3 regions of the Methylobacterium litchii genome follow, and region 2 is predicted to be linked to each of the others. Evidence: riboswitches for the same ligand, from Rfam matches in the RefSeq annotation. Region 2 holds a riboswitch; each other region holds the start of a gene.
What was found. A riboswitch is a leader RNA that binds a small molecule or an ion and turns the genes downstream of it on or off. The one in region 2 is predicted to bind cobalamin.

Region 1 (10,391 bases), on a different contig from region 2:
CCAGCCGTCAAGGCGTCTTGAGCGGGCCCCTGCCTCCTGACTGTTCGGCCTGCTGCCGATGATGGAACCCGAGCGGCCGATCCGTGGTCGCGCGTCGATGCCGCGTTGACGATCGGTCGGCCCGTGGCGCACAGTGCTCCCATGCGCAGGCTCTCGGACCGATCGGCTCGATGCCGCGCGGTCCTTGCCGTGGCCGCGCTCTACGGCCTCGTGCTGCAAGCGTTCCTCGTCACGTGGCTGCCCATCACCGTGCAGGCCCGCGAGAACGGGGTGATCTGCGCGGCGCAGAACGATAGGGCGTCCGACCACGGGACACCGTGTCCGAAGCAGCTCTGCTGCCTTGTAGCCAATCTCGCGCAACCGCTCGTTGCGCCGGATCCGCTTCCCGTCAGCCTGGTCGTTCCGTGGCGGCATGCGGTGGTCCAGGTTTGGCGGCCCGTTGCCGTTCGATCAGCCCGTGGTCCGCCGGATCGCGCTGTCTCGTCACGAGGTCCACCGGCCGCCTGATCGATCCGCTTTCGATCGCTCAAGGCCACGGACCGTTCCATGTCTCTCCTTCCGAGTGCTTGCGCGCCTTTCGGCCTGCGCTCCCGCTTGTCCATGGGTCTGCCCTGCGACAGGACCCGATGACCGGTTGCGCGCCCGAGCGCTGCCCATGTTCGCCCTGACGCCCCCCGTTCCGATCGGCCCCGCTCCGTCCCGCCCTTTGCGGCCGACGGCCTTCGGAGCCCAACTCGCGGCCATCCTCACCGTCTATGTGATGGTCCTCCAGGCCGTGCTGGGGGCCGCCGTCGTGGCCGCGCAGGCCGAGCCCCATCATGATCCAATCTTGTGCGCGCCTCTCTCGACGGGCGGCGAGTCGCCGTCAGCGCCAGCACAATCTCAACGCCATCCCTGCTGTCTTGTAGCGTGCCGGGCCGGCGCGCCTCCGCCGGAGGTGCCCGAGCTCTCGGATCCGGACGTCATCGTTCGAGCCGTCGTCTATGGTGGGGCGCCCGCCGCCGCGGCTCCCGTCCGCCATCCCATCACCGGCTCTGCCCGGGGCCCCCCGCTCTCCTGAGACACTGGCCGTCCGAGGTCGCGCCATGTGGCGATCCCGGTTCCTGCACGCCGGCCGCCCTGTGAGGGGCCGGTCCTGTCGAGATGGAGAGTCCCTTTGTACGTCAGCGCCACATCCGTCGATCCGCCTTCGTTCGTCGAGCAAGATGCCCCTTTCCGGGTGATCGTGACCCCTTATCGTGCCCTGTCGGGCCCGCAGTACATCGCCCTTGCGAGCCTGTGCGTGACCCTCACTCTGGCTCTCCAGATCCCCCTCGCACGCGCCGGGGCGTGGCCTTGCCTCGTGTTCGGCTTGAGCGAGACCACGCTCCTGCTCGGCGCGATCTGGCTGCATCGCCGCAGCCAGGATCGGAGCGAGACCATCGCGCTTGCCGGCGGCAGCCTCCAGGTGGTCCGCTGCTACCGGGGCCAAGTCCTCGACTCCCGCCGCCTGCCGGTCTTCGGCCTGCATGTCATCAGGACCGACGACCCCGATTACGGTTGCCAAGCGATCGCCGTAGAGAGCCGTGGTCGCCGGATCGAGATCGGCCGTGACCTGTCGCCCGATGAGCGTCCGAGCCTCGCACAAGCGCTCACCGACGCCGTCGAAGACGCCGGCGGATCGCCGCGATTGCGGATCGAGACACGCCGTTCCCTTCTCGAACACCTGTCACCGAGAGAAGCACAATGATCCGTTTCACACGTTCAGCAGTCCGAAAGTCCGTCCTTGGCGTCGTCGGCTATGGCCTCGCGGGTGCGTTGTTCGTCGCCCCGCTCGCCGCCGCGCACGACTACACGGCGGGCGCCCTGAAGATCGGTCACCCCTGGTCGCGGGCGACGCCCAACGGGGCGAAGGTCGCGGGTGGCTACCTGACCGTCACGAACACGGGCGCCGAGCCCGATACGCTCACCGGCGGCACCTTTGCTGAATCGGGCAGCGTCGAGTTGCACACGATGTCGATGGAGGGGGGCGTGATGAAGATGGCCCCTGTCGAGGGCGGGCTCGCGATCAAGCCCGGCGAGACGGTGACGCTCGCCCCCGGCGGCTACCATCTCATGTTCATGGGCCTGAAGGATCAGCTCAAGAAGGGAACACGCGTCAAGGGCACGTTGACCTTCAAGAAGGCGGGCTCCGTGCCGGTGGAGTTCGCCGTCGAGAGTATTGCCGCCAAGGCGCCCGGCGGCGAAGCCGGAGGCATGACGATGGACCATGGCGGTGGCCATCAGCACTGAGAACGCTCTGCCTCGCTTCTCGCGAGGACCGCGTCGCTAACCCCCGGTTTTCGTACGCGAGCCATCGCCATGGCCGGGATAGCGACCATTCTCGGACCCGGGGGCTCAACACCCTCGGGTTTGGCCGGTCCTCGACCCAGGTCTGTTCCTTCTCCGGTCTCGTCCGGCACGACCATCGGCGCCATGGTCCTGCCGGGTGGCCGTCTTCTAGGTACTTCGGCTGATGCGTTGCTCGATCATCGCCCCCTCCCACAGCAAGCACGTCCGTGGATTGCGGCAGAGGGTCGGCCTGCTCTACGCCGTGCTGATCACAGCCAATGTCGCGGCGTGGCTCTGGGCCTATAGCCTGTTCGCAGGACAGCCTGCGCTGCTCTCGACCGCGCTGCTGGCCTACGTCTTCGGTCTGCGCCATGCGGTCGATCCGGACCACATCGCCGCCATCGACAACGTCACCCGTAAGCTCATGCAAGACGGTCAGCGGCCGGTCACGGTCGGCTTCTGGTTCGCGCTCGGTCACTCCACGATCATCGTCATCGCGGCCGCCGCGGTGGCCTTCGCGGCCCAGAGCCTGTTGACCGCCTCAGAAGGCTATCGGGAGCTTGGAAGCCTCATCAGTACGAGCGTCTCGGCCGCGTTCCTGATCCTCATCGGCGTGGTCAATCTCGTCGTACTCACCGGCGTCTGGCGTACCTTCCGGCAGGTGCGCCGCACGGGACGCTACGTCGTGGAGGATCTCGATCTGCTGCTTGCCAACCAGGGCTTGCTCGCGCGCCTTCTGCGCCCCCTGTTTCGCCTCGTGACCCGATCCTGGCACATGTACCCGCTGGGCTTCCTCTTCGCGCTGGGCTTCGATACGGCGACCGAGGTGAGCCTGTTCGGCCTCTCGGCGGCAGAGGCCAGCAGAGGGACCGGCATCGGGACGATTCTCGTCTTCCCAGCGCTGTTCACCGCCGGGATGGCGCTGGTGGATGCCACTGACGGTGTGCTGATGCTGGGCGCTTACAACTGGGCTTACGTGCAGCCGGTCCGGAAGCTGTTCTACAACCTGACGATCACCCTGGTCTCCGTCGCAGTCGCCCTCGTGATCGGCACGCTGGAGGCTCTCAACCTCATCGGCGACAAGCTCGGTCTAAAGGGAAGCTTCTGGACTTGGATCGGTGCGGTCAACGACAATTTTGGCGTTCTCGGCTTCGCCATTGTCGGCCTATTCGCGGCGGCATGGCTCCTGTCCTACTTGGTCTATCGCCTCGGCGGCTTCGACAAGATCGCGGCGACACCGGCCGACGCCGCCTGAGTTCTGTGAGGCTGTCGCAAAAGGCCCAATCCAGACGAAAATGCCTGCGGCAATTGACGCGTTGTTTCCGTATCGCCTAGCGTAAGCGCGACGGTTCCCCTCGGGGATCAAAAGGGAACGCGGTGAGGGTGCAAGCTCGATGCCGCGGCTGCCCCCGCAACTGTAAGCGGCGAGTCCTTCATCACGGCGTCACTGGGCGGCCTCGCCCGGGAAGACGATGAGAGGACAGCGACCCGTGAGCCAGGAGACCTGCCGTCAGCCGTGGTCACACGCGGAGCTTGCCGGGCGGGGTGTCCTGGGAGGTGTCGCGGCGCCGTGGTTCCCTTGAGGACGCGACCGCCGAGGCCTCGTTCGCGGTGACGTGCCACAGCCGTCCCCCGAGGCCGTCCCGTGTCCTGTTCCGTCCCCTCCGCGCTCCGGCGCACGCTGGCGCTGTCCTGCGCCGCATCCGCGCTGCTCGTCTCCATTCCCGCCTTCGCGCAGCAGGTCGCCGCGCCCTTCGCCGATGCCCAGGGAGGCGCGCAGGCCGCGGTCTCCCTGTCCGAGATTTCGGTCTCGGCCACAGGTGTGCCGACGCCGATTGCCAACACCGGATCGAGCGTCACCGTGCTCACCGACCGCCTGCTTCAGGAGCAGCAGCGCCGGACGGTGCCGGATGCCCTGCAGCAGGTGCCCGGCCTCAACGTCGTGCAGACCGGCGGCGCCGGCGGCCAGACCTCGGTCTTCATCCGCGGCACCAACTCGAACCACGTGAAGGTTCAGATCGACGGCATCGACGTCAACGACCCCTCGACCCCGAACCGCGCCTTCGACTTCAGCCAGTTGCAGACCTACGACCTCTCGCGGATCGAGGTGTTGCGCGGGCCGCAGAGCGGCCTCTACGGGGCCGACGCCATCGGCGGCGTCATCTCCGTCGTGACCAAGCGTGGCGAAGGGCCGGCTCAAGCGACGGCGACCGTCGAGGGCGGCTCGTTCGGCACGTTCAACCAGTTCGGCAACATCTCGGGCTCAGAGGGGATCTTCGACTACTCGGTGTCGGTCGGCCACATCCGGCAATCCGCCGTCCAGATCACCCCGTTCGAGCTACTACCCCGCGGCGTGCCGCTGCGGACCGCCTTCACCGACATCAAGACGGTCTCGACCAAGCTCGGGGCGCAACTTACCGACGCGTTCCGCCTCAATTACGTCCTGCGCTTTTCCGACAGCGCCTATCTCGACCAGGCCGATGGCGGCTTCTCGTACGTGCCGCTGCCGTACCGGAACCTCAACGACCAGCAGCAACTGATCATGAGGGGCGAGGCCGAGTGGACGCCGGTGCCGGGCTTCCACAACGTCTTCGGCGCGAATTACTCGAAGTTCGACTGCCTGTTCGCCGGCCCGCTCGACCCGCTCGCGCCGCCGACGCCCACCACCTACCTCGGTGAACGAACCCGGTTCGATTACCGTGGCGACTGGCAGGTCTCGCCCGGCAACCTCGTCCTGTTCGGGGCCCAGCGCGAGGATGAGCGCTTCGAGACGACCGGCATCGACCGGTCCAACGGCAACACCGCCGGCTTCGCCGAGCTTCAGACGACGCCCTTCGCGGGAGCCGCGCTGGTGGCCAACATCCGGCACGACGCGAACGACCAGTTCGGCGGCGCCACCACCTACCGGGTGGCGCCGAGCTACATCGTGCCCGGCACGGGGACCCGCTTGAAGGGCAGCGTCGGCACCGGCTTCAAGCCCCCGACCCTCAGCCAACTCTATCAGGATTACCCGGGCTTCCGCTTCTTCGGGAACCCGAACCTGCGGCCGGAGGAAAGCTTCGGGTTCGACGGCGGCTTCGAGCAGCCGCTGTTCGACGGGTTCATGACCGTGGGTGCGACCTACTATCAGACAGACTTCAAGAACCTGATCCAGACGGCCTACTACCCGACCTTCTCGACCAACGTGAATGTCGGCCGGGCGACCGCCTACGGCACCGAGAGCTTCGTCGCCCTGCGGTTCAACGAGTTCTGGAGCGGGCGGCTGGACTGGACCACCACGGTGACGAAGTACGAGATCGCCCACCAGGAGTTGCTGCGCCGGCCCCGCAACAAGGTCAGCGCGACCGCGATTTGGAACCTGATGTCGGGCCTGACCATGACCGGCACGCTCATCGTGCTGGGGTCGTTCGTGGACGGCAACCGCGACTTCTCCGTGCCGCGCCTGAAGGCCCCCGGCTTCACCCTGGTGAACCTGTCGGTCAACTACGCCTGGAGCGAGACCCTGACGGTGTTCGGGCGGATCGATAACCTGTTCGACCAGCGCTACCAGAACCCGACCGGCTTCCAGGGCCCGGGGCTCGCCGTCTACGGCGGCGTCCGCGTGACGTCGTTTTGAGGTCAAGGATGCTGTCACGCCTCGCGCTCGCCCTCGCGGTGATCCTGTCCGCCGTGCCCTCGGTCGCGGCGGCGGCACCCGTGCGTGTGGTCTCGATGAACCTCTGCGCCGACGAACTCGTCCTACGGCTGGCCGACCGCGATCAGGTGCTGGCGGTCACCTACCTTGCCCGTGATCCGCGTGGGTCGACGGTCGCGGCGGAAGCGGTCGGGTTGCCGGTGATGCGGGGGCTCACCGAGGAGGTCGTGGCCCTGAAGCCCGACCTCGTGATCGCCGGGGCCTTCACGACGCGCATGACGGTAGGCATGCTGAAGCGCGTCGGCGCCCCCGTGCTCGAACTCGGCGTGCCGTCCGACCTCGACGGCGTTCGCGCCCAAATTCGGCAAGTCGCGGCGGCGCTCGGCCACCCCGAACGAGGCGAGGCGATGGTCGCGGCGCTCGATGCGCGTCTCGCTTCCATCGTGCCGGCGAGGCAGCCCCTTCGCGCGCTGGTGATGCGTCCGAACGCCTTCACGGTCGCGCCCGGCGGGCTCGGTGACGCGCTGATCCGCGCCGCCGGCCTCGTCAACGTCTCGGCCGAGATCGGGCGTGACCGCTTCGGGCAGGTTCCCCTCGAAGAGGCAGTGCTGGCCAAACCGGACCTGATCGTGGTCGACGAGGGCGAGCCGGGCTGGCCTTCCTTGGCCGATACCCTTCTGCACCATCCCGTCTTCCAGGCCCTCGCGCGGGCGCACTGGACGGTCGACATCCCGAACCGCTTCTGGACCTGTCCAGGACCACAGGTCGCGGAGGTCGTGGCGCGCCTCGCCGACGCAGCGAATGCGCAGGCGCCCCGGCCATGAACGCTCCGGTCACCTCGCTCCGTCCAACGGCCTCCCGTCGCCTCGGCACACCGCGCGCCCGGCGAACTGTCATCGCCGTCCTCGGGCTGACCGCCCTCGCGCTGACGCTCGCCTCCCTTGCCATCGGCTATGCGCCGTTCGACGTGCCCGCCGCCTTCTTGGACCTCGTTGCCGGTCGCACGACGCTTCCATCCCTGGTCCTGTGGGAGCTTCGCATTCCGCGCGCCTTGCTCGGCGCCCTGGTCGGCTTCAGCCTCGGTCTGACCGGCGCGGCGATGCAGGGCTACCTGCGCAACCCGCTCGCGGACCCGGGAATCCTCGGCATCTCGTCAGCGGCGGCGCTGGGCGCGGTCATCGTCTTTTACGGCGGTTTCGCCGCCACCATGAGCCTTGCCCTGCCGCTCGGCGGTATCGCGGGCGCCGGCGTCGCCGCGCTCCTCCTGAACGCGCTCGCCGCCCGTGGCAGCAGCACCCTCGGGCTGATCCTCGCGGGAGTCGGGCTGTCGAGCCTGGCCGGGGCTTTGACCGCGCTGGCGCTGAACCTGTCGCCGAACCCCTACGCGGCCCTGGAGATCGTGTACTGGTTGATGGGCTCGCTCAGCGACCGCAGCCTCGACCACGTGCTACTCTGCCTGCCGCTGATGGCTGTCGGCTGGGCGCTGATGCTGTCCACCGGCTCCGCCCTCGACGCCCTGACGCTCGGCGAGGACACCGCCGCGAGCCTTGGGGTCGGCCTAGTCTCCGTGCGCCTGCGTCTCGTCACCGGTGCGGCCCTGGCCGTCGGCAGCGGGGTTGCGGTCTCGGGTGCCTTCGGCTTCGTCGGCCTCGTCGTGCCGCACCTGATGCGACCGCTCGTCGGCGCCCGTCCCAGCGCCAGCCTGCTGCCGAGCGGCCTCGCGGGGGCGGTCCTGGTCCTTGCGGCGGATATCGGCGTGCGCCTGCTCGCCACCCGGCCGGAACTCAAGCTTGGCGTGGTAACGGCGCTGATCGGGGCGCCGTTCCTGATCGTGCTGCTCCTGCGCAGTCGCGGGAGGCGGGCATGAGCCTCGCCCTGCAGGACGCCCGGGTGACGCTGGATGGCCGGACCATCCTTTCGGACATCGGTCTCGCCCTGGAGCCCGGCCGCTTCGTCGGGTTGGTCGGCCCGAACGGGGCCGGCAAGACTACGCTTCTTCGCGTTCTGGCGGGGCTGATCACCCCGAACGGGGGTCGGGTCACCCTCGACGGTCGTCCGTTGTCCGCCTTGGCCCGCGAGGAGCGTGCCCGCCGCATCGCGGCTCTTTTCCAGGGGGCTGGCGTCGGCTGGCCGATGACGGTTTACGAGATCGTGGCGCTCGGCCGGCTGCCGCACCGTCGTGCGTTCTCGTCCCTGGCCGAAGCCGACGAGGTTGCGGTGGCGCGAGCGATGGCGCGGACAGACACCGCCCATCTCGCCGCCCGAGCCGAGCCGACCCTTTCCTCGGGCGAGCGCATGCGCGCGTTGCTCGCCCGGGCGCTCGCGGTCGAGGCGCCGTGGCTTCTCGTCGACGAGCCGGTCACGGCCCTCGACCCGGCACACCAACTCGACGCGATGGCGCTTCTGCGGTCCATCGCGCGAGACGGCACCGGCGTCGTCGCCGTGCTGCACGATCTGACGCTTGCGGCCCGGTTCTGCGACCGCATCGTCGTGCTGGCGGATGGCCGCCTCGTTGCCGACGGCACTCCGGAGGAGGCCCTGAGCGATGTCCTGCTGGCGGGGGCGTTCGGCGTCACCGCTGAGCGGGGCTGGGCTTGCGACGGAACACGATACATCCTGCCCTGGGCGCGATCCGGGGCTACGACGATGGAGGAACGCGATGACGTCACCAACGCAGGCTGACGCGGTCACGACCCTGCTCCGAGAAGCGCTGGCCGATCCCGCCACCGCCTGGAGCCTCGGCAGCTTCGGCGCCATCGCCGAATTCATGCGCGATCCCGACGAGGCCACATCGTCGCTGCCGGACGGGCGCATGGGCCTGTCGACGGAGCGGGGCGCCATCGCGCTCCTACCCTGCCCCGATCTCCGCCCGGTGGCCTACGAGACCGCCGTCACGTCAGGCTGGAACCACGCCGTCGCCCTGTGCCTGCCGGAGGCAAGTTGCGCCATGAACTTGCGCGGCATGGTGACCGAGCTTGGCCCCGACCGGGACGCCGCCTGCGAACGGGACCAGGACGCCATTCTGTTCGACCTCGGCCTCGGTCTGCTCGCGGTGGATGCCTGCGTCCGCACGAGCGACCCGGAGGCCATCGCCTGCCTTCGGTCCGGCGTCGGGCTTCCCCTGTTCGACCCTGCCAACCCCATCGGCCGCCAACTCGTGGCGCTGAGCCCTCACCGGGTGTTCCTCGCCCGGATCGGCCGCATCGAGGTCTACGCGCCGATCCCGGGGCCCGGCGGCACCAGCCCGGAGGGTCCCCACACACATGTCCTGCCTAAACTCTTGCGCGGTGGCCGCACGCATGCGGCGACCACCCCGATCCCGGCGGGCTGGGTCCCCTGTGCCGGCATTCATCCGGCTCATCCCTACAAGGACATGATGGGCAAGCGGATCGCCTTCAACGTCGCCCGGCACGACGCCTTTCAGGTCCTCCTCGACCGTTGGGGCGATCCGGACCTGCTCGCGGCCAAGCGCGGCGGGGACCTTGGCCCGGACAGTCCCGTGTCGAACCGTCACGCGCAAGCCGCCCGCCGCGTCGCCGAAGTCCAGGCGCACTATCTCCGTGGAGAGACTGTCGCGGCCGATCCCGAGAGCGATGAGGACGAGGATGTCACCCACCATGCCTGATCCCGCCTTCCATGGACGGTAAGGCCCCCCTGCGCCGGCAGAGGGTGGTGGGGCTGATCGGGTGCCCCGGTGCGGGCAAGACGACCTACGCGCGTCGGTTTTTCGACCCGATGCAGGGCTGGGTGCACCTGACCCTGGACGACCTGCGTCAGACCCTCTGGCCCCCGGACCGCCAGGTCTACTGGCAGGTGCGACGGACGGGGTGGGACGAGGGGGCCCACAAGCTCCTCCACGGCGTGAAGGTCGCCGCTTTGGATGCGGCCCTGGCAGCGGGATTCAGCGTGGTGATGGCCGACACCCACCTGACCCGGGAGGTGTTCGAGGCCGAGCTCCAGGTCATCGAGCGGCGTGGCCTCTCGGTCGAGTGGAAGGTGTTCGACCTGTCCTGGGAGAACCTGCTGGCCCGCAACGAGGCACGCGGTGAAACCGACCCGTCGCATCGTCAGCCGGAGACCATCCTGCGGTTGGCCTACGACACGTTCCGCTCGCCGGACGCTTGGTGGCGCTTACTCCCATCGGATCAGGTCGAACTCATCGAGCTTTGAGCCGTGCTTTTTGTGATGGACTGTAATTCGACCATCGCTGAGACGCCATTGGACCGTCCGCTTTTGAGATGCTGTTAAGCTCTGCTGAGCAGTAGCAATGGGCGCGAAGCCGAACGTCCGTCTCGGAATGTGCGATGCAGTTCGGTGAGATTTTCCGCCGATAGTGACTTGCCAGGGCGCAGCGTTGCCTTGAGATTTACCGTGCTACCTTAAAGACATAAGTGTTCGCAGCTCCGTTCGGACTGGCGCGCCATTGTCTCAAATCCAGCGACATTTG
Region 2 (10,391 bases):
TCGGCCCGGAATGGAAGCCGGAGCGCGCCAAGATGGTGCTGAGCCTCGATCCGACGACCCGCAACATGAACGTGCAGGTCGATCCGGGGCAGGCGAACGCATGGCGGCGCGAGCCCTATTACGGGCAGTTGCGCCGCTGGGCGGTGGCCTCGGCGGCCAAGGGGCGGCACGTGCTCGTCCACGTGAACAAGACGACGACGATGGTGCTGCCCGACAGGGACGTCCCCCTCGGCATCATCGCCGCCGACGAGCGCATCGTCACCCGCGAGCGGATGACCCCGCAGGGCCTCACCTTCGACGTGGAGAAGGTCCGCCCATCGCCGCAGCCGGCCTGAGCCTATTCCGGTGAAGGCCCCCGATGCTCTATGCATCGCGGGAGCCAGGAAAAGCCGGACGGAATGACCACGATCCACGATTTCACCGTCCACGAGGGGGACGGGAGCCCGCACCCGCTGGCGCAGTACCGGGGGCAGGCGCTGCTCATCGTCAACACGGCGTCCCGCTGCGGCTTCACCTCGCAATATGCCGGCCTCGAAGACCTCTGGCGCGCGCGGCGCGAGGCGGGGTTCACCGTCCTCGGATTTCCCTGCAACCAGTTCGGCAAGCAGGAGCCGGGAGATGCGGCGGAGATCGCGCGGTTCTGCTCGCTGAGCTACGACGTGACGTTCCCCATCCTCGGCAAGGTCGAGGTGAACGGGCCGAATGCCGATCCGCTCTTCACCTACCTCACCCGCAGCCGTCGCGGCCTGTTCAGCACGGCGGCGATCAAGTGGAACTTCACGAAGTTCCTCGTGGGGCGGGACGGCGTGCCCATCGCGCGCTTCGCGCCGAAGGATCGCCCGGTCTCGCTCGCCGGGGCCATCGACAAGGCGCTGAGGGTCTAGGCGGGCTCGTGGCTCGCGCGGAAATCGGGCGCGGCGGTCCAGAGCTGGCGGGGGCCGCGCTCGCTCTGGTAGCAAACGGGCGAAACGGACTCCCGCAGGATCCCCGCGAGGAACCGGCTTTCGGCCAACCGGCCGAGAGTCAGCGCCGACGCACCACCCACGAAAGCTTGCTTCTCGAGCCGAGACAGCGACTCGAACAGCGCAATACGCGAATCGCGTTCGCGAGGACCCCGCGCGCGACCTAAAATCGCCGTCAGATCGTCGATGAAGGTGTTTTCGTCGGTCGAAGGGACGGACATCGGGCAGCCAATTCTTGACGGGCCGATGCTAATACGACGGAGGCGATTTCCGCCAGGGGTTGTTTCGCGGTCGGACGATTATGGTGAAAGCCGGGCAGCGATGTTGCCCGATTGCATCGGCAGCAGACGCCTCACGAGAGGGCCGCGATGGTCCGCGCGGCGGCCTCGAACTCCGCGCGGCGCACCGCAAGGCGCTCCTCGGCCTCCTCGTCGCGCCCCCAGACATCGGCCTGATAGGTCTCGTCCACATGGGCGGCAGCCCAGGCTTCCGCCGGGTCGAGCCGCCCGTGCAGCACGGCGAGGGCGAGAATGAGCGAGCCGGAGAGCGTCGTGAGGGTGTGGAGGGCGGCGAGCTTGAAGGGGTCGCGCACCTGCCGGACGGCCTCGGACAGGGCCTGAACGCTCTGCGGCGGCTGCGTGACGTGCATCACGCCCTCGCTGAGGATCAGCCGCGCGCCGAACGTCTCGTAAGCCCAATCCAGCACCGGATCCCAGGCTTGCGCCTGCGCGGAGACGAGCTTGTCCGGGTCTGCGGCGCGGTAGGCGAGGAGGTCCGTCTGCGCATAGGCACAGAGGTCGTCGGCCACGGCATCGAGGCGCTGGGACACGCCGTCGATGGCCGTGTTGGCCAAGCGGGTGAGCGGCATCTTCGCCGGGTCGATCTCGGTGGTCTGCGCCCCCCATTCCGCCGCGACGGCTTCGGCCAGCGTCTCGGAGGGGAGAAGCAGGGGGTTGCGGGCCGGCGTGTTGGCCGACCGTCCATCGAGGGTCAGGCGAAACCCGCCCTCGGTCGGGGCGAAGCCGGCCTCCTTGTAGAACCGGCGGGGGAGGGCGGGTTTGGCCCCCGACCGTGCGGCCCGCATCGGATCGGGCCGTGCCTCATCGCCCGGTTCGCCGAGCCAGTCTCGCGTCACGTCGCTCATGGGCACGCACATAGGCGTTTCGCCGCCCGTGGGCGAGGGGGGTCAGGCGAGGCCGAGCAGCGGTTCCAGCGCGGCCGTATTCTCCACCACCGTCACCGCGCCCGCGCGGAGCAGGGAGCCCGGTGCGTGGTAGCCCCAGGCGACCCCGATGGGCGCGACGCCCGCCGCCACCGCCATGCCGATGTCGTAGGTCGTGTCCCCAATCATCACTGTGCCGTCGGGGCCGGTGCCGGCCTCCCGCATGGCCTGATGGAGCATGGCGGGATCGGGCTTCGAGGGCGCATCGTCCGCCGTCTGCGTCGTGACGAAGCGGCCCTCCCAGCCGTAATGCTCGATCAGCCGGTCCACGCCTCGGCGCGACTTGCCCGTCGCGATGCCGAGCATCACCCCCGGATTCGCATGAAGCCGGTCGAGCAGATCGGCCATGCCGGGAAACAGCGGCTCCTCGTGATCCGGGTCGAGCCGCAGGCGGTTGTAGGCGAGCTTGTAGGCTTCGGAGAGTTCGGCCACAGGCCCGTCCTCGCCGACGAGTCGGCGGAAGGCCTGCGGCAGGGACAGCCCAACCACGGACAGGGCGATGCGCCGCTCGGGCGCGGGCAGGCCGAGCTCGGCGAAGGCGACGCCCTGCGCGGCGACGATCAGATGCTGGCTGTCGACGAGGGTGCCGTCCACGTCGAAGACGACGAGCCTCATCGGCAGCCCCATCTCATGGCTTGCGAACGGGTGCAGGCGCGGGCGCGGCGGCGGGCGCCTGCTGCTGCTGTTGCTGGTGGCGGGTGCGCTCGTAGCCGAGGCGGCAGCGGATGAGGAACCGCCGCCGCTTGCCGCCGCGATAGCCACGCTGGTGCGAGGCCCGGTTGCAAGCCGCGTAGGAGCGCCGCCGCTTGTCGCGACTGCCGACGACGGGTGCGCCGGCGGCACGGGGCTCGGCGCGGGCAACGGGCGCCTCGACCTTGGCGGGTTCCGCCTTCGCAGGCTCGGGTTTGGACGCCGCCGGCTTCTGCGGAGCCGGCGCGGCATCGCCCGGCGCCGCATGGGCGATGGGCGCCGTCAGGCACAGGGCGGCGAGGCAGGCCAGAGTCGCGAGCTTCATGTCCCAGGGTCTCGACCGTCGGATATCCCGGCAGGCAGGCGCGCGGCCGAGCAAGGCAGCATATGAGGCAGGCGGCGCCGTTGCCAAGGCATGGCCGCCCGCAGGAGCGCTCCGGCCGATCAATCTTCCGGTGCGTCCACCACCGGATCGTACCGCCCGGCATCGAAACCGAGGAGGTTCCAGCTCTGCTGCATGTGCTGCGGCAGCGGCGCGCTCACGTCCACGGGCTTCCCCGTGCGCGGATGCGGGATCACGATCCGCCGCGCCAGGAGGTGCAGGCGGTTCTGGATGCCGCCGGGCAATTCCCAGTTCTCGACCGAGAAGTATTTCGGGTCGCCGACGATGGGGTGGCCGATATGGGCCGCGTGGGCGCGCAACTGGTGCGTGCGCCCCGTCACCGGCTTGAACGATAGCCAGGACAGCTTCTGCGCCACGTGATCGACCGTGGCGTAATAGGTGAGCGCGTGTGTGGCACCCTCGTCACCGTGCTTGGCGATGCGCATCCGCGCGTCGGCATCGGTCGGCTCGTCTTTGGCGAGATAGGTCGAGACCCGGCCCTGCTTGACGCGCGGCACCCCGGCGCAAAGCGCCCAGTAGATCTTGCGGGCGTTGCGCGAGCGGAAGCTCTTGGCCAGCGTCGAGGCGGCGAGCCGCGTCTTCGCGATGATGAGGCAGCCGGCCGTGTCCTTGTCGAGCCGGTGGACGAGGCGGGGCTTCTGCCCGTCCGGCCCGATCAGCGATTCGAGGAGGCCATCGACATGTCGGACGGTGCCCGAGCCCCCCTGCACGGCGAGGCCGAAGGGCTTGTTCAGCACCATCATCTCCGCATCCTCGTACAGGATGAGGCTCCGCAGGAAGGTGGCGTCGTCCGAATCGCGGGCGGCGCTGCGCGGGCGGTCGTTCGGCTGGTCGAGGCGCAGCGGCGGCACGCGCACGCTCATCCCCGGCTCCAGCCGGTCGTTCGGCTTGGCGCGCTTGCCGTCGACGCGCAGCTCGCCCTTGCGGACGATGCTCTGCACGCGGGTGAAGGGTAGCTGCGGGAACCGCGCTGTGAGGAAGCGGTCGATCCGCATCCCCGCCTCGTCCGCCTCCACCATCAGCGTCTGCACGCCGGAGGCGAGGGTCGCCGAGGCCTCGGCGCGCTGCTCCCGCTTGCTCGGGCCGGGGGGCGGGGCCACGGGCTCGGGCTTTGGTTTGGGCTTGCGCGGCTCGCGCGGCTCCGGCGCGGCGGCCGGAATCCACGGCGAGCGCTCGCTTGAATCGTCGCCGCGGGCGCGGGCGGCGCGCTCGGCGGCATCGTGGGCGCTGGTGCGCGGGCCGGTGCGGGCGCGGTTGGCGCCGAACGGCGGCTTGCGGCCCGGCCGTCCATCGGGGCGGCCATTGCCGCCGGAAGGGCCGCCGCGGCGGGGAGGTCGTGTGGTCATGATCTTCCTGGAATGCCCGCCGCATAGCATCGCTGGCCGCACCCGGCAAAGTCTTGCCCCGGGATAGCCGCTTTGCGAGCGTTGACGCGGGGGGAGTGCGTCGCCTAGCGTGGCCGTGACGGTTCCCCTTTCGGGGATCAAAAGGGAACGCGGTGTGGGGCAACCCGAAGCCGCGGCTGCCCCCGCAACTGTAAGCGGTGAGCTTTTCCACCATTCACGTCACTGGGCCGGTTCGCCCGGGAAGACGGTGGGACGGCGGCGACCCGTGAGCCAGGAGACCTGCCGTCAGCCGTGGTCACACGCGAAACGCGCCGGGCGGGGTGTCCTGGCGGGTGTCGAAGCTGCGCCCTGAGCGGCGCTGCCGAGGCCTCGTTCGCGGTGACGTGCCACAGCAGCGCGCCCGCGTCCGCCATGCCCGCATTCCAGCCATCCGCCGAGGTTCTGCCCGAGCCTTCGCGACAAGCTGGACATGTAATGTTGTTACATTGCATGTGGGGTGAGGCCGGCATCCGCCGCGCCGGAGTCCGTCCATCGATGTCCGTTTCCCGTTCCAGACGCCGCCTGTTGGCTCTTGTCGCTCCCCTCGCCATCGTGTCCCCCGCCTCCGCGCAGGAGGCCGTGACCCTCGATCAATTGTCCGTCGAAGGGGAGGGCGGGGTGAGCCTCACCCGCGCCTCGCCCACCGGCCTCAACCTGCGCACCCCGGACCGCACGGCGAGCCGCCTCGGCCTGACGCCCCTCGAAACGCCGGCCAGCGTCGATATCGTCTCTGGCGAAACCGCACGGTTGCGCGGCCAGGACAGGATCATCGACGCCGTGACGCAGGACGCCACGGGCGTCACCGCCGTCGCCACGCCGGGCTACGGAAACGGCACCTTCACCAGCCGGGGCTTCGCGGGGCCGACGTCGATCCAGCAGCTCTACGACGGCACGCGCTTCTACGTCGGCGCCGGCACGGTGACGTTCCCGTTCGACACGTGGAACGTCGAGCGCATTGAGGTGCTGCGCGGCCCGTCCTCCGTGCTCTACGGCGACGGCGCCATCGGCGGCATCATCAACGTCGTGCCGAAGAAGCCGACCTTCGTGCCCATCAACACCGCGCGGGCGGTGGTCGGCTCGGACGGGGTCGCCCGGCTGGCTCTCGATTCGGGCGGCGGCATCGCGCAGGCCGATTACGGCGACACCTTCGCCTACCGATTGAACGTCAGCGGCAACCGGGCGGATGGCTGGCTCAATCAGGCGGGCGATTTCCGCAACCTCGCGGTGTCGGCGGCCTTGCTGTTCCGCCCGAGCCCCGACCTCGCCATCACCCTCTCGCACGACCTCGGCTATCAGGAGCCGATGCGCTACTGGGGCACCCCGTTGGTCGAGGGGCGGATCCCGGACCTGATCCGGTTCAACAACTACAACGTCCGCGATCCGAAGATCACCTGGGCCGACAACTGGACCGCGCTCAAGACCGAATGGTCGCCCTCCGCCGACATCACCATCCGCAACACGGCCTACACGCTTACGAGCCGGCGGCATTGGCTGGACGTGGAGCAATACGCGTTCAACCGGGGCACCGGCCTCGTGGACCGCTCCGATTACCTGGAAATCTACCACAACCAGGAGCAGATCGGGAATCGCCTGGACGCCACGTTCCGGGGCGCGCTGTTCGGGCGGCCGAACGATGTCTCGGTGGGCTTCGATGTCAATCACATCGACTTCCGGCACACGAACAACTTCTACTTCGACCAGACCACGAGCGTGCCCCTCGTCGGCTACGATCCCGGCCTGTTCCCGCAGAACGGCCGGGCGATCCCGGCCTATGCCACGCAAACCAATCAGGCCTCGTTCTTCGCCGAGGATCGGCTGGTCATCACCGACAAGCTGTCCTTCCTCACGGGTGCGCGCCTCGACCTGCCGACGCTGCACCGGCAGGATCTGCAGACCGGCGCGCAGTTCGACCGAAGCTTCCAGGCGCTCGGCTACCGGTTCGGCCTCGTCTACAACCCGACGCCCGACAGCGCCCTCTACGCGCAATATAGCTACGCCACCGATCCGGTCGGGAGCCTCATCACGCTGTCGCAATCGCTCGCGGGCTTCAAGCTGGCGACCGGCGACCAGATCGAGGTCGGTGCCAAGGGGCTGGCCTTCGATGGCGCCCTCGAATGGACACTCGCCGGCTACCGCATCGTGAAGGACAACCTGATCTCGCGCCTGCCCGGCTCGTCGGCGGTCGGCGTGCAGGTGGGGAGTCAATCCTCGCAGGGCGTAGAGTTGGCGCTGGGCTGGCGGTTTACGCCGGGCTGGCGGCTCGACGGCAACCTCGCCCTCCTGCACGCGCAATACGACAGCTTCGACCAGATCGTGAACGGCGCGGCCGTCTCCTACGCCGGCCGGCAGCCCATCGACGTGCCGGAGCGGGTGGCGAACCTGTGGCTTACCTGGGAGCCGACCCGCGACTGGGCCGTGCGCGTGGGCCTTCAGAACGTGGGGGAGGTCTTCAGCGACTTCGGCAACACGGCTCGGCGCCCCGGCTACAACCTCGTGAACCTCGTCCTCGACCGGCAGGTCACGGCGTATTCGCGCCTGTCGCTGCGGGTCTACAACCTGTTCGACAAGGTCTACGCCATCAGCGGCAACGCCGTGAACGGCGTTGGCACCAATTGGCTGCTCGGCCGCCCGCGCTCCGTCGAGGTCGCCTACACGGTGAGCTGGTGAGCGCCGTCGGCAAGCGGGGCAAGCGCTGGCTGATCCTGGGCCATCGCTGGCTCGGGATCGGCACGGCCCTGCTCTTCGCCTTGTGGATCGGCTCTGGGCTGGTGATGCTCTACGTGCCGTTTCCCCGCCTCGACGAGGCGGAACGGCTCGCCCGCCTTGCGCCCCTCGATTGGGACACGGTGAAGCTCGGCCCCGACGCCGCCCTCGCGTTGGTGAGGGCGATGGATGTCCGGCTGGAGATGCGCGGCGACAGGCCGGTCTATCGCCTCGCCGCCCCCGATGGCGGGCGCGTCACAATCTCAGCCGAGACGGGCGAGCGGCTCGGGCCCATCGGCCCGGACGAGGCTGCGCGGATCGCGGGCGGCGGGGCGGTCGAGCCGGTATGGCGCGACCAGTGGACGGTCACGGCGCGCTACGACCCCCTGCGGCCCTTCCTGCAGGTGGCCTCCGGCGATTCGGCGGGCACCGAAACGTATGTCTCAGAGCCGACCGGCGAGATCGCCCTCGTCACCACGCGCTGGCAGCGCGGGTGGAACTGGGTTGGGGCCGTGGTTCATTGGGTCTACGTCACGCCCCTGCGCGCGCGTCCGGAGGCATGGCGCCAGGCGGTACTCTGGCTCTCCGGCGTCGCGAGCGTCACCGCGCTGACCGGCCTCGTCATCGGCATCTGGCGGATGCGCCTGTGGCGGCGCTATCGCGGCGGCGCGGTCAGCCCCTATCGCGGCCTCGCCCTCTGCCACCATGCTTTCGGCCTCGTCGGTGGGATCGGACTCGCCGGATTCATCGTCAGCGGGTGGCTCTCCATGAACCCGAACCGCTGGTTTTCCTCGCTGTCCGTGCCGGACGAGATCAGGGTGGCCTATGCCGGCGCACCCGGCCGCATCGGCTTGTCGCCCGACGACCTGCGGCGGGGGCCGGAGACGAAGGCGCTGCGTTTCACGGCGATCGGCGGACGGTGGTTCGTGGTGCGCGATGGCATCGCCGCCGGCCTGGACGACACCACCCTCACCGCCGCCGTGTCCGTGCCCGGTGGCAGGCTCGTCTCGGCCGCGCGGATCACGGCCTACGACGCCTATTGGTATCCCCACGGCGACGCGCGCCCGCTGCCGATCCTGCGCCTGATCTACGATGACCCCGCCGCGACGTGGCTCCACATCGACCCACGCGACGGCGCCATGCTGACCCGGCTCGACCGCTCGGGCCGGGTGAACCGCTGGCTGTTCGACGCCCCGCACCGGCTCGACCTGCCGGGCCTGACCCTGCGCCCGACCGGCCGTGAAACCGCGCAATGGATCCTCAACAGCCTCGCCGCCGGCATCGCCGTGACCGGGCTGGTGGCCGGCATCCGCCGCCTCGCCCGCACTTGACAGGAACCCTCAACCTGCAACACATGAAGAGGTGTTCATGTGTTGGGGAGATTCGTGACGCAGCCATCGGATCCGGTTTCGGCGGTTGCGGAGGTGTTTCGCCTGCTCGGCGATCCGACTCGCTTGCGGATCGCGCTCACCTGCCTGGAGGGCGAGCGCACCGTGGGGGAGATCGGTGAGGCGGTCGGCCAATCGCAGTCCCTCGTGTCGCACCACCTGCGCCTGCTTCGCACGGCGCGGATCATGCGGGCGACGCGGCAGGGGCGGAACGTGGCCTACGCCATCGATGACGACCATGTGCGCGACGTGCTGCGCAACATGATTGCCCATTTTACCGAGCCGCATGACCATCACCATCCGGACGCGGAGGCGGACGGATCCTGAAGCGTGGGGATTGGGATATGTCGAGCGTCGATGTCGAATTGGTGAAGTGCGCCTGTCCGGACTGCGTGTGCGTGGTCTCGGTGGCGAAGGCCGTCTCGAAGGACGGCAAGGCGTTCTGCTGCGATGAATGCGCCGAAGGTCACAAGGACCATGCCGGCTGCCACCACGCCGGCTGCGAGTGCCACGGCTGAGGCTGACGACCCGGCCCGGTCTTGCCGACCGGGCCGGAGCTCGCGCCGATCAGAACCGCGCGGTGAGGAACAGGCGCACGTTCCGGCCGGGCAGCAGGATCTCGTCCTTCTTGAACGAGGCCGCGTTGCGGATATCCGCGTCGAGCAGGTTGCGCCCTTGCAGGCCGAGGGTGACGGAGGTTGCGCCGTAGACCTTCGGATCGAGGGGGGCGGTGTAGCTCACCTCGGCGCGTAGGTCGTTGTAGCCGGCGGTCGGCGTCTCGAACGCGGCGATGCGGCGCTGGTCGAAGGCGTGGAGCAGGTTCACCCGCGCGAACCACCCATCCGCCCGCACATAGACGCCGCCGCCGACGCGGTAGGGCGGGATGCGCGGCACGTTGGTGCCGTCATCGAATTGCGCGCGCACGGCATCGAACTGCGCCTCCACACCCGCGAACCCGTCACCGATCGGCAGGATGTCGTACTGGCCGATGATTTCGGCGCCGTAGAACGTCGCGTTTTGCTGCTGGTAGACGATCTGCCGATTCTCGGTGCCCGTACCGCACGAGGCGAAGTCGTCGTCGCAGAACAGGCCCGTGTAGTTGCGGTAGATGAAGCCCGTGTAGCGCGTGTAGTAGCCGGTCGCGTCGAGGCGCAGCGGGCCGACGGCCCGGCGGATGCTCGCCTCGATGGTGCGGGCGCGCTCGCGCTTCAGGTTCGGGTTGCCGATCTCGAACGTCGCCGTGGCGTCGTGTGGCCCCTGCGAGAACAATTCGTAACCGCTCGGGCCGCGCTCGACATAGGAGCCGGTCAGGCTCGCCACGAAGTCGTAGGGCAGATCCTGCAGCGCGCCGAGGCTCACGCTCTTCGGCGCGAAGCGCCGGGTGCGCGCGTATTGCAGCGGGTCCTCGCCGTTCACGGGGAGATAATCGCCGGGGAACTGCGCCGCCGTGCCGGAGATGCGGTCCACCTCGTAGCGGCCCGCCGCCTGAAGCCGTGTGCCGGGCCGCAATTCCAGTTCCTCGAACAGGTACACCGCGTTGGCGCGGGATTCCGTCTTCGGCAGGAAGGCTTCGAGGGCGGTGTTGATCACCCGCCGGTCGGACTGGAAGCCGAGCGCGCCGGTCAGCTTGCCGATCTC
Region 3 (10,391 bases), on a different contig from region 2:
GTGCGCTACGTCTCGGTGCCCCAGCCCGGCATCGCCACGGCGCGCAACGCCGGGGTCGCGGCGGCGCGGGGCGAATGGATCGCCTTCATCGACGACGACGAGACCGGCGGCCCGCATTGGCTGGCGGCGCTCCTCGCGGTCGCCCGCCGGGGCGGCTACGACGCGGTGTTCGGCCCCGTCAGCGCGCTCGCCGACGACGACCGCGAGATCGGCGCCTTCGCCGCCTATTTCGCGCGGGGCGTCACCGCCGAGGACGGCGGTGACGTCACCCACCGCGCCGCCTATCTCGGCACGAACAACTCGCTCTTCGCGGCCTCGGTCTGCGCGATCCCGGGCGGGCCGTTCGAGGAGCGCCTGAACAGCATCGGCGGCGAGGACAGCCTGTTCCTCCAGCGCCTCGTCCACGAGGGCCGGCGCTTCGGCTGGGCCGCCGCCGCCGAGGTGACGGAATGGGTGCCCCCGCGCCGGCTCGACTGGGCCTATGTCCGCCGCCGCCGCTTCCTCAGCGGCCAGATCCGTACCTTCGTGCATGAGATGGCCTCCCCCCGCCGCCGCCTGGAGGTGGCGCGGTGGATGCTGGTCGGCGTCGCGCAGACCATCATCTCCGGGGTGCTGTCGCTGCTCCTGAAGCCGATCAACCCGCCCGCCGCGCGCCATCACGGGATCGCGGCCTGCGGCGGCCTCGGCAAGGTGTTCTGGATGACCCGCTTCCGGGGATCGCTCTACGGGTCCGGGCTCGTCTCGTGAGGCCGAGCCGCCGGGCGCTGCTCGCGGGCGCCGGGGCGACGATCTGGGCCGGCCCATCCCACGCGGGCGAGCCGCTGAGCGTGCGGGTCCGCAACGGCGCCGAGCCGGTGCCGGTGAGCCCGCTGATCTACGGCTCCGGCGAGATCGGCACCCTCGACGGCGGCCCGCCCTCGGCGGAACTCGACCGGGCGGCCGGCGTCACACTCCGCCGCTTCGGGGGCAACTTCGCCACGAGCTACAACTGGACCAACAATGCCTGCAACGCCGGCAAGGATTGGCAGCAGGCGAACGGCGATTTCCTGAGCCAGAGCCTCGGCCTGCCGCCCGCCGAGCGCGGCGTGCCCGGCGCGGTGATCGCGGCGATGCACGGCGCCTCGCTGGCGATGGGCGCGCGAAGCATCGTCACCCTGCCGCTCGCGGGCTTCGTCGCGGCCGACAAGGACGGCCCCGTCCCGGCCGACCGAGCCGCCCCCTCCCCGCGCTTCGTGCCGGTCTCGTGGGAGGGACGGCGCGGCGCCTCCGCGCTCGTGGACCCGCGCGTCGCGGACATCCCGCACCTCCTGGCGCGGCTCGTCGCCCGCTACGGCCCCGCCTCCGGCGCCACGGGCATCCGCGGCTACATCCTCGACAACGAGCCCGGCCTCTGGGCGACGCAGCACCCGCGCATCGTGCGGGCGCCCGTGCGGATCGCGGATTTGCTCGCCCGGTCGATCAAGGCGGCGCGGGCGATCAAGGCCATCGATCCCGACGCATGGGTGATCGGCCCGGCAAGCTGGGGCGCCACGGGGATGGTGAGCCTGCAGAACGCCCCCGATTGGAACGCCTACCGCCACCACGGCAGCTTCCTGGCCGCGTATCTCGACGCCTTTCGCCTCGCCTCCGAGCGCGAGGGCAAGCGCCTGCTCGATGCCCTCGACGTCCATTGGTACCCGTTCAGCGAGCGGGGCACCCTGTTCCGCACGCAGGATCCGGCCCTGGCCGGGCCGCTGCTCGACGCGCCGCGCTCCCTCACCGAGGCGGGTTTTCGCGAGGCGAGCTGGGTCTCGCAGGCGCTGCCCGTATCGAACGAGGGCGGCCTCGCCCTGCCGCTGCTGCCGAGCCTCGAACGGCTGACGGCGGCGAACTTCCCCGGCACCCGCACCGCCGTGACGGAGTACAATTACGGCGGCGCGGGGCAACTCGCCTCCGGCCTCGCCCTGGCCGACGCCCTCGCGCGGTTCGCCCGGCCCGAGGTGCTGCTCACAGCCCATTGGGGGTCCCTCGCCGGCTGGCTGGGGACGGCCTTCCGGCTCTATCGCAACTACGACGGCCGAGAAGGCCGCTTCCCCGACAACGCCCTGCCCGTCGAGGCCGCGCGGCCCGATGGCCTCACCGTGCGGGCCGGCACCGACGGGGCGAGGCTGCACCTCGTGGCGATCAACCGCGCGGCCGAGACGCGGATAGTGGAGATCGCCCTCGAGCGACCACTGCCGGCCTCGCGTCTCACAAGCTACGGTTTCGATGCCCGCCATCCCGAGATGAGCGCGATGGGCGCACCCGAGCCGGTCTCCGGTGGCACGCTACGCCTGATGCTGCCGGCGCGTTCGGCCCGGCATTGCGTGGTTGCGCCCAATTGAATGGAGAGCGGTTGCCGTTGTGCCGGGCACGGAGTCCGTCTACACAGGTCGGATGACGGTGCCCCGAGAGGGGTGAAAAGGGAACGCGGTGAGGGCCTGCCCGAACCCGCGGCTGCCCCCGCAACTGTAAGCGGCGAGCGCCTGCCAACAGCCACCGGAGCGATCCGGGAAGGCGGCGGGCGCGCCGAGCCGCGAGCCAGGAGACCTGCCGTCATCCCGACTTTTCGCAACGCCGCCGGTGGGGCGGCTGGAGAGCCCAGATGACGACCACGACGCAGTCCTCGTCCTTTGCCCCCGTCGCCACCCGCGCCAACGAGCGCCTGATGGCGGCTGCGCTTGCGGCATTCCTCGGCCTCGGCCTCGTGTTCATGGCGGGCTTCTCGCCGGCCATCGCGCTCCACAACGCGGCGCACGATTTCCGGCACGCCCAGAACTTCCCCTGCCACTGACGCGATCGCGCCAGGAATGATCCTTCGCCTTCTGTCGGCGGCGCTGGCCGCCGGCTTCCTCGCGGCTGTCGTCGCCACGGGGCTGCAACTCGCCTTGACCTCGCCCCTCATCCTTGAGGCGGAGAAGTACGAGCAGCGGGAGCCCAGCCGCGCGGCGCAGGCCCTTCCCCCCTCCCTCCTTGCCCCGGCCCTGCCGATCGTGCTCGCCCATGCGGGCCACGACCACGCGGCGCCCGATGCGGCGCCGGAGTGGCAGCCCGCGCCCGGCTTTCAGCGCATGGCCTTCACCGGCCTCGCGACCCTCGTCGGCGGCGTGGGCTACGCCCTGATGCTCGGCGCGGTGCTGATCGCCTGCGGCCGGGAGCCGACGCTGCAGACCGGACTCGCCTTCGCGCTAGCCGGCTTCGCCAGCGTCTCCCTGGCGCCCTCCCTCGGCCTGCCGCCGGAACTGCCGGGGCAGGAGGCGGCGCCGCTGCTGGCCCGTCAGGCGTGGTGGGTGATGACCGCCGCCGCGACGGCGATGGGCCTCTACCTCATCGGCGTGCGCCGCTCGTTCATCGCCATCCTGGGCGGGCTCGTGCTGATCGCCGGACCCCACATCGCCGGAGCGCCGCCGCCGCCCGACAGCGCGTCGGAAGTGCCGGCCGCCCTCGCGGCGCAGTTCGCCGCCCGATCCCTCGCCATCGGCGCGGTGTTCTGGGCCATGATCGGCCTCGGCTTCGGCTGGGCGTGGCAGAATGTCGGCTCGGCGAGGCACCGTCATGCCTGAGCCCGTCACGATCCTCTACGTCTGCACCACCTGCAAGCGCGAGGGCGACGACCCGGAGGGCCCCCGCGCCGGGGCACGCCTCCATGCCGAATTGGCACGTCGGGCCGAGGGCCTGCGCGTCGAGCCGGTGGAATGCCTCTCGGTCTGCAAGCGGCCCTGCACGGTGGCCGTCGCGTCGCCCAACCGCTGGACCTACGTCTACGGCGACCTCGACGCGGAGGCCGCCGCGACCACCATCCTCAACGGCCTCAAAGCGTATGACGGCACCCCGGACGGGATCGTCCCCTGGCGGGAGCGCCCGAAGGAATTCCGCTCGGGCGTGATCGCCCGCATCCCGCCGTTTCCCCCTCTGCCCCCCATCCCCGAGGCCGCCGAATGACCATCGTCGCGAAGATCCCCTGCACGATCGTCACCGGCTTCCTCGGCGCCGGCAAGACGACCCTCGTCCGCCACGTCGTGGAGAATGCGAAGGGCCGCAAGCTCGCGATCCTCGTCAACGAGTTCGGCGATGTCGGCTTCGACCGCTCGTTCCTCGCCGCCTGCGGCATCGAGGGCTGCACCGAGGAGTCCATCGTGGAGCTTCCGAACGGCTGCATCTGCTGCACCGTCGCGGACGATTTCGTGCCGGCGCTGGAAACCCTGCTCTCTCGCGCCGAGCCGCCGGAGCATATCCTGATCGAGACCTCCGGCCTCGCCCTGCCGAAGCCCCTCGTCCAGGCGTTCCAATGGCCGGCGATCCGCTCGCGCGTGACCGTCGACGGCGTGGTGGCGGTAGTGGACGGCCCGGCGATCGCGACCGGCGCCTTCGCCGAGGACCCGGAGGCGCTGGCGGCCCAGCGCGCGGCCGACACCTCCGTCGATCACGACAACCCGCTGGAAGAGGTGTTCGAGGACCAGCTCCTCTGCGCCGACCTCGTGGTGCTCAACAAGACCGACCTGATGGATGCCGACGGCCTCGCCAAGGTGCGGGCCGAGGTGCAGGGCCACCTGCCCCGCGCCGTGAAGGTGGTGGAGACCGCCAACGGCGTCATCGACCCGCGCGTGCTGCTCGGCCTCGGCGCGGCCGCCGAGGACGACCTCGCCAACCGCCCCTCGCATCACGGCGAGGGCGAGGACCACGACCACGACGACTTCGAGACCGTGGCGCTGCCCGTCCGCGCCGCCGTGACGGCGGGCGACCTCGCCGCCCGCGTCGAGAAGGCGGCCGAGACCGAGGGCGTGCTGCGCATCAAGGGCTTCGTGGAAGTCGAGGGCAAGCCGATGCGCCTCGTGGTGCAGGGCGTGGGCCGCCGGGTGTCGCACCATTTCGACCGGCCGTGGCGCGCGGGCGAGGCCCGTGACGGGCGCCTCGTGGTGATCGGCCTGAAGGGCTTCGACCAGAACGCCGTCGCCAGCGCCCTGGCGGGATAAGCCGAGGAGGCGCCATGCACCTCCTGCGCGTCGATACGGTCTCCCTCGACGAGGGTGAGGCGGCAATCGATCTCGGCCAGGAGCCGGGCGACCTCGTGATCCTGTCCTTCACGGACAGCGACCTCGCCGGCCTCGCGCGCGCCCATGCCGCCGCGCCGGACCTGCCCTCCCTGCGGCTCGCGAAGCTCGCCAAGCTGCGGCATCCGCTCTCCGTCGATCTCTACGTGGAGAAGGTCATCGCCCGCGCCCGCGCGGTGGTGATCCGCTGCCTCGGCGGGCTCGATTACTGGCGCTACGGCGTCGAGCGCTGTGCCGAGGCCGCGCGGGCACATGGCGTGGTGCTCGCCGTGCTCCCCGGCGACGACCGGCCCGACCCGCGCCTCGCCGCCTTCAGCACCGACGCCGCCTTGGCCGAGGACCTGGACGGCTATTTCCGGGCCGGCGGCCCCGAGAACCTGCGCCGCCTGTTCCGCCGCCTCGCGACCCATCTCGACGGTGGCGGCCCGGTGGACCCGCCGCAGCCGCTGCCGAGGGGCTTCCCCTCCTGTACCGGCTGCGGGCCAGTGGCGATGGATGTGGCCCTGGCGGCGGGGCGGAGCGTGGTGCCGATGGCGGGCGAACCGCTCGCTCTCCTCCTCGTCTACCGCTCGGCCGTGCTCGGCGGGGATACGGCACCCTTCGACGCGCTGGCCCTGGCGCTGGGCGAGCGTGGGATCGGCGTCATGGTCCTCGCCGTGTCGAGCCTGAAGGACCCGGAGGCGGTCGCCGCCGTCGAGGCCGCGCTCGCCGCGCGACGGCCCGACATCGTCATCGCCGCCACCGCCTTCTCGGCGCGGGACGATGACGGCTTCATCCTCGACCGGGCGGGGTGCCCCGTATTGCAGGCCTTCACGGTCGGCTCGCCCCGCACGGCGTGGGAGGCCTCGTCGCGGGGGCTCGGCGCCTCCGACCTCGCCATGCAGATCGCCCTGCCGGAATTCGACGGGCGGCTCTCGGGCTTCCCCATCGCGTTCAAGGAGGAAGCCCCCGAGGCCGAAGGCTTCTCCGAGCGCCGGCTCGTGCCGCATGCGGAGGGCATCGCGGCCCTCGCGGAGCGGGCGCGCGGCTGGCTGCGCCTCGCCGCCCTCCCCGCCTCCGAACGGCGGGTGGCGGTGGTGATGTCCGACTATCCCGCACGAGGCGGACGGGCCGGCTTCGCCGTGGGGCTCGACACGCCGGAGAGCGCCCGCGCCCTCGTCGCCGACCTCGCGGAGGCGGGCTATCCCGCCGCGCCGCTGCCCGACGACCCGATGTCGGCGCTGACCGAGGGCGAAGCGACCTTTGCGGTCCCCCTCGCCGAGTATGCCGCGTGGCTCGCCGTGCTGCCGGAGGACGCCCGCACCGCCCTCTCCGACAGCTGGGGCTCCCCGGAGGCCGATCCGCTCTGCCGCGACGGGGCGTTCCGCTTCCGCCGCGTCGGGGAGACCTGCGCCCTGTTCCTCCAGCCCGACCGGGGCCGCGACGCCGACCGCAAGGCCGGCTACCACGACCCCGACCGGGTGCCGACGCACGGCTACCTCGCCTTCCATCTCGGCCTGCGCCGCCACTTCGACGCGCTGGTCCAACTCGGCACCCACGGCACTACCGAATGGCTGCCGGGCAAGGCGGTGGCGCTCTCGCCCCTGTGCTGGCCCTCCCTCTGCGTCGGCGCGCTGCCGGTGGTCTATCCCTTCGTCGTGGACGATCCCGGTGAGGCGGCTCCGGTGAAGCGGCGCCTCGGCGGCATCGCGCTCGGCCACCTGACCCCGACCGTCGCCCGCGCCGGCCTGCCGCCTGAGACGGCCCGCCTGCGCGAACTGGTGGAGGAATATTCAGCCGCCACGGTGCTCGACCCGCGCCGGGCCAAGCTGCTGGCCGCCGCCATCCTGGAGGAAGCCGCGGGGCATGGCCTTCTGGCCGGCGCCGGCATCCCGGAGGGCGCCCCGATGGAGGAGGCGCTGACCGTCCTCGACGCTCATCTCTGCGACCTCGGCGAAACCTCGTTCCGGGACGGGCTGCACATCTTCGGCCGCGCCCCGGACGACGCACCCGAGCCCGTCCGCGCCTGCGCGGCGGGCGAGCGCGCCGGCCTGCTCGCGGCCCTCGCCGGACGCTTCGTGCCCCCCGGACCGGCCGGCTCGCCCTCGCGCGGGCGGCTCGACGTGATGCCGACCGGGCGCAACCTCACCACCCTCGACCCGCGCGCCATCCCGAGTCGGGCGGCGACACTGCTCGGCGAGAAGGCCGCGCAGGCAGTGGTGACGCGCTATCTGCAGGACGAAGGCGCCTATCCGGCGCGGATCGTCATGGACCTTTGGGCCTCGCCGACCCTGCGCACCGGGGGCGAGGACGTGGCGCACGCCCTGGCGCTGATGGGCGTGCGGCCGGTCTGGGACCATGCCAGCACCCGCGTCACCGGCTTCGAGGTGCTGCCGCTCGCCGTGCTCGACCGCCCCCGGATCGACGTGACCATGCGCGTCTCCGGCGCCTTCCGCGACACCTTTCCCGACACGCTCGCCCTCCTCGACCGGGCCGTGCGCGCCGTCGCCGCCCGCGACGAGGACGAGGAAGACAACCCGCTCGCCGCCGCCGCCCGCCGGGGCGAGGCCGCGGCGCGGGTCTATGGCGCGGCGCCGGGCCGCTACGGCGCGGGGGCCGCCGCCCTCGCCCTCGACGGCGACTGGCAGGAGCGCGACGCCATCGGCCGGGCCTACCTCGCCGCCAGCGGCTACGCCTATGGCGACCGCGAGGGGCCGGATGCCGGCTTCGGCCGGCGGGTGGCGCAGGCGGATGCCTATGCCCACGCCTTCGACGTGGCCGAGCGCGACCTGTTCGACGGCGATGCCGCCGTCGATGCGATGGGCGGGTTCGCTGCCGCCGCAACGCTGAGCGGCGCCAAGCCGGCCCTCTACAGCCTCGACGTGTCCGAGCCGGAGCGCCCGAAGGCCCGCACCGCGCGGGAGGATTCCGCCCGTCTGATCCGTGGCCGCCTCGCCGATCCCCGCTGGATCGCGGCGCAGTTGCGCCACGGCTATCGCGGCGCCCAGGAACTGGCGCAGGGGCTCGACGCGGTGTTCGTCCTGGCCGCCGGCAGTGATGCTGTAACCGATGCCGGGTTCGAGGCGCTCTATTCCGCCTGGATCGCCGACCCGGACGTGTTCGAGCGCCTGCGCGCTGCCAACCCCGCCGCCACGCGGGCGATCCTCGACCGGTTCGACGAGGCCCGCGACCGGGGCCTCTGGACGAGCCGCCGCAACGCGCTCCCCGCCGACGCCCTCCTCGGCGAGCTGGCCGGATGAGCCGCGCCCTGCCCGATACCGCCCGCCGGGGCTGGTGCCCCGGTCTCAGCCGCCCGATGCCAACCGGTGACGGGCTCCTGGCGCGCATCCACCCACCGCTGGGTGTGCTGAGCTTGACCCAGGCCCGCGCCGTGGCCGAGGGCGCGCGCCGCTACGGCAACGGCCATCTCGATCTGACGGCGCGGGCCAATCTTCAGATCCGGGGCGTCACCGAGGCGACCACCGCGCCCCTCGCCGCCCTGCTCGATCACGTCGGCCTCGGGGATACCCGCCGGGATGGCGGCCCGCAGCGTTTGACTCTCACGAGCCCGCTCGCCGAGGGAGATATTTCGGCGCTGGCGAAGGCCATAGAGGATGTCGGGCGCGGCGTGCCGGGCTTACCGCCGAAGACGCTTGTTTCGGTCGGCATGGCGATGGACGAGGCAGACCTGTCCGTCCTGCCCCTGGTAGCGGGTCGGGTCGCCATCGTTGCGGGGACTTTCGTATGGCAATGCGGTTCGAGTGACACTCCTGCCTCCATCGGCACCCTGCTCGCCGCCTTCGTCGCGACAGGCCAACGGCGGATGAGGGATGTGAATCCCGACGCCCTCCGTCATTGCGAGCGGAGCGAAGCAATCCAGGGCAGCGGGCCGCCTCCGAACGTGGCGCCGCTGGATTGCTTCGCTCCGCTCGCAATGACGGTGGAGGTTCCGGCGCCCGGCCTGTCCACCCATGACGGCCAGCCCATCCTCGCCCTCGACGCGCCGTTCGGCCGCTGCACCGTCAACGCCTTCGAACGGCTGATCGCCGTCGCGGAGGATATCGGCGCGGCGGAAATTCGCCTGTCGCCCTCGCGCGGCATGGTGCTGCTTCCCTCCCGCCCCGAGAAGATCCGCCTCCCCGACCTCGCCGCCAACTTCATCGTCGCGGCGGACGATCCGCGTCGCGCGGTGGCTGCCTGCACCGGCGCACCGGCCTGCGCCTCGGGCTCGACGCCGACGCTCCTCGATGCCGCCCGCTTGGCGGAGACGTTCCGCCCCCTCGCGGCGCGGGGCCTCTCGGCGCATGTCTCGGGCTGCGCCAAGGGCTGCGCGAAACCCGGCCCGGCCGACCTGACCCTCGTCGGGCACGAGGGGGCCTACGCCATCATCGTCGGTGGAGCGCCCGGCGATTCACACCAACTGCAAGTCCCTATCGAGGCGGCTTTGGAGCGGTTAGGAAGGGCGGCAACTCTCGGGCTTGCCGCCGCCTTCGCGTCGGCTACCAACGACGGGGGGAGGAACCGGAGACCGGCATGAGCGCGAGCCCGACCGCCGTGCAGCACGACACGTCGCGTTACGAGTATGTCCGCGATGGCGGCGCGATCTACGCGAAATCCTTCGCGATCATCCGCGCCGAGGCCGACCTCGCCCGCTGGTCGGGGGCGGCCGAGCGCTGCGTCGTGCGCATGATCCACGCCTGCGGCATGACCGACTTGCCCGCCGACGTCGAGATGTCGGACGGCTTTGCCGAGGCCGGCGCACGGGCGCTCGCCAACGGCGCGCCGATCCTGTGCGACGTCCACATGGTGGCGGACGGCGTGACCCGCGCGCGCCTTCCCGCCGACAACAGGGTCGTCTGCACCCTGCGCGACCCGCGCGTGCCGGAGATGGCCCAGCGCCAGGGCACCACCCGCTCGGCGGCGGCGATGGAATTGTGGCGCGAGCACCTGCCCGGCAGCGTCGTCGCGGTCGGCAACGCGCCGACCTCCCTGTTCCGGCTGCTCGAATTGCTCGACGAGGGCGTCGCGCCGCCCGCCGCGGTGATCGGCATCCCGGTCGGATTCGTGGGCGCGGCGGAGTCCAAGGAGGCGCTGGCGCGAGACGGGCGGGTGCCCTTCGTCGTCGTCCACGGGCGCCGGGGCGGCAGCGCCATGGCGGCGGCGGCCGTCAACGCGCTCGCCAGCGAGGTCGAGTGATGGACGGGCTGAGGCCCTTCGAGGGCGAGACGGACGAGGTGACACGCACGGTCGCCACCGGCACGCTCTACGGCGTCGGCATGGGGCCGGGCGACCCGGACCTGCTCACCGTGAAGGCCCTGCGCATCCTGCAGCGGGCGCCAGTCC

Region 1: another riboswitch for cobalamin. It lies ahead of AAHF99_RS16725 (TonB-dependent receptor plug domain-containing protein); the one in region 2 lies ahead of AAHF99_RS06835 (TonB-dependent receptor).
Region 3: another riboswitch for cobalamin. It lies ahead of AAHF99_RS10455 (CbtB domain-containing protein); the one in region 2 lies ahead of AAHF99_RS06835 (TonB-dependent receptor).

The regions. Positions count from the first base shown of each region.
Region 1 is NZ_JBBXMY010000009.1:43,786-54,176, forward strand. Features, by position in the region: gene AAHF99_RS16705 (FTR1 family iron permease) at 1-40, shown strand, start outside; gene AAHF99_RS16710 (DUF2244 domain-containing protein) at 1,157-1,729, shown strand; gene AAHF99_RS16715 (copper chaperone PCu(A)C) at 1,726-2,271, shown strand; gene AAHF99_RS16720 (HoxN/HupN/NixA family nickel/cobalt transporter) at 2,495-3,565, shown strand; cobalamin riboswitch at 3,640-3,836, shown strand; gene AAHF99_RS16725 (TonB-dependent receptor plug domain-containing protein) at 3,956-5,926, shown strand; gene AAHF99_RS16730 (ABC transporter substrate-binding protein) at 5,935-6,768, shown strand; gene AAHF99_RS16735 (FecCD family ABC transporter permease) at 6,765-7,811, shown strand; gene AAHF99_RS16740 (ABC transporter ATP-binding protein) at 7,808-8,626, shown strand; gene AAHF99_RS16745 (DUF6925 family protein) at 8,604-9,569, shown strand; gene AAHF99_RS16750 (AAA family ATPase) at 9,581-10,114, shown strand.
Region 2 is NZ_JBBXMY010000002.1:350,651-361,041, reverse strand. Features, by position in the region: gene AAHF99_RS06870 (hypothetical protein) at 1-335, shown strand, start outside; gene AAHF99_RS06865 (glutathione peroxidase) at 399-884, shown strand; gene AAHF99_RS06860 (hypothetical protein) at 881-1,183, opposite strand; gene AAHF99_RS06855 (ATP12 family chaperone protein) at 1,315-2,106, opposite strand; gene AAHF99_RS06850 (HAD-IA family hydrolase) at 2,149-2,799, opposite strand; gene AAHF99_RS06845 (hypothetical protein) at 2,813-3,199, opposite strand; gene AAHF99_RS06840 (RluA family pseudouridine synthase) at 3,319-4,623, opposite strand; cobalamin riboswitch at 4,726-4,924, shown strand; gene AAHF99_RS06835 (TonB-dependent receptor) at 5,158-7,329, shown strand; gene AAHF99_RS06830 (PepSY domain-containing protein) at 7,326-8,696, shown strand; gene AAHF99_RS06825 (ArsR/SmtB family transcription factor) at 8,751-9,080, shown strand; gene AAHF99_RS06820 (metallothionein) at 9,098-9,271, shown strand; gene AAHF99_RS06815 (TonB-dependent receptor) at 9,321-10,391, opposite strand, start outside.
Region 3 is NZ_JBBXMY010000004.1:224,937-235,327, forward strand. Features, by position in the region: gene AAHF99_RS10445 (glycosyltransferase family 2 protein) at 1-747, shown strand, start outside; gene AAHF99_RS10450 (glycoside hydrolase family 44 protein) at 744-2,363, shown strand; cobalamin riboswitch at 2,403-2,590, shown strand; gene AAHF99_RS10455 (CbtB domain-containing protein) at 2,624-2,812, shown strand; gene AAHF99_RS10460 (CbtA family protein) at 2,829-3,581, shown strand; gene AAHF99_RS10465 (DUF1636 domain-containing protein) at 3,574-3,960, shown strand; gene cobW (cobalamin biosynthesis protein CobW) at 3,957-4,991, shown strand; gene cobN (cobaltochelatase subunit CobN) at 5,006-8,308, shown strand; gene AAHF99_RS10480 (precorrin-3B synthase) at 8,305-9,585, shown strand; gene AAHF99_RS10485 (precorrin-8X methylmutase) at 9,582-10,244, shown strand; gene AAHF99_RS10490 (precorrin-2 C(20)-methyltransferase) at 10,244-10,391, shown strand, end outside.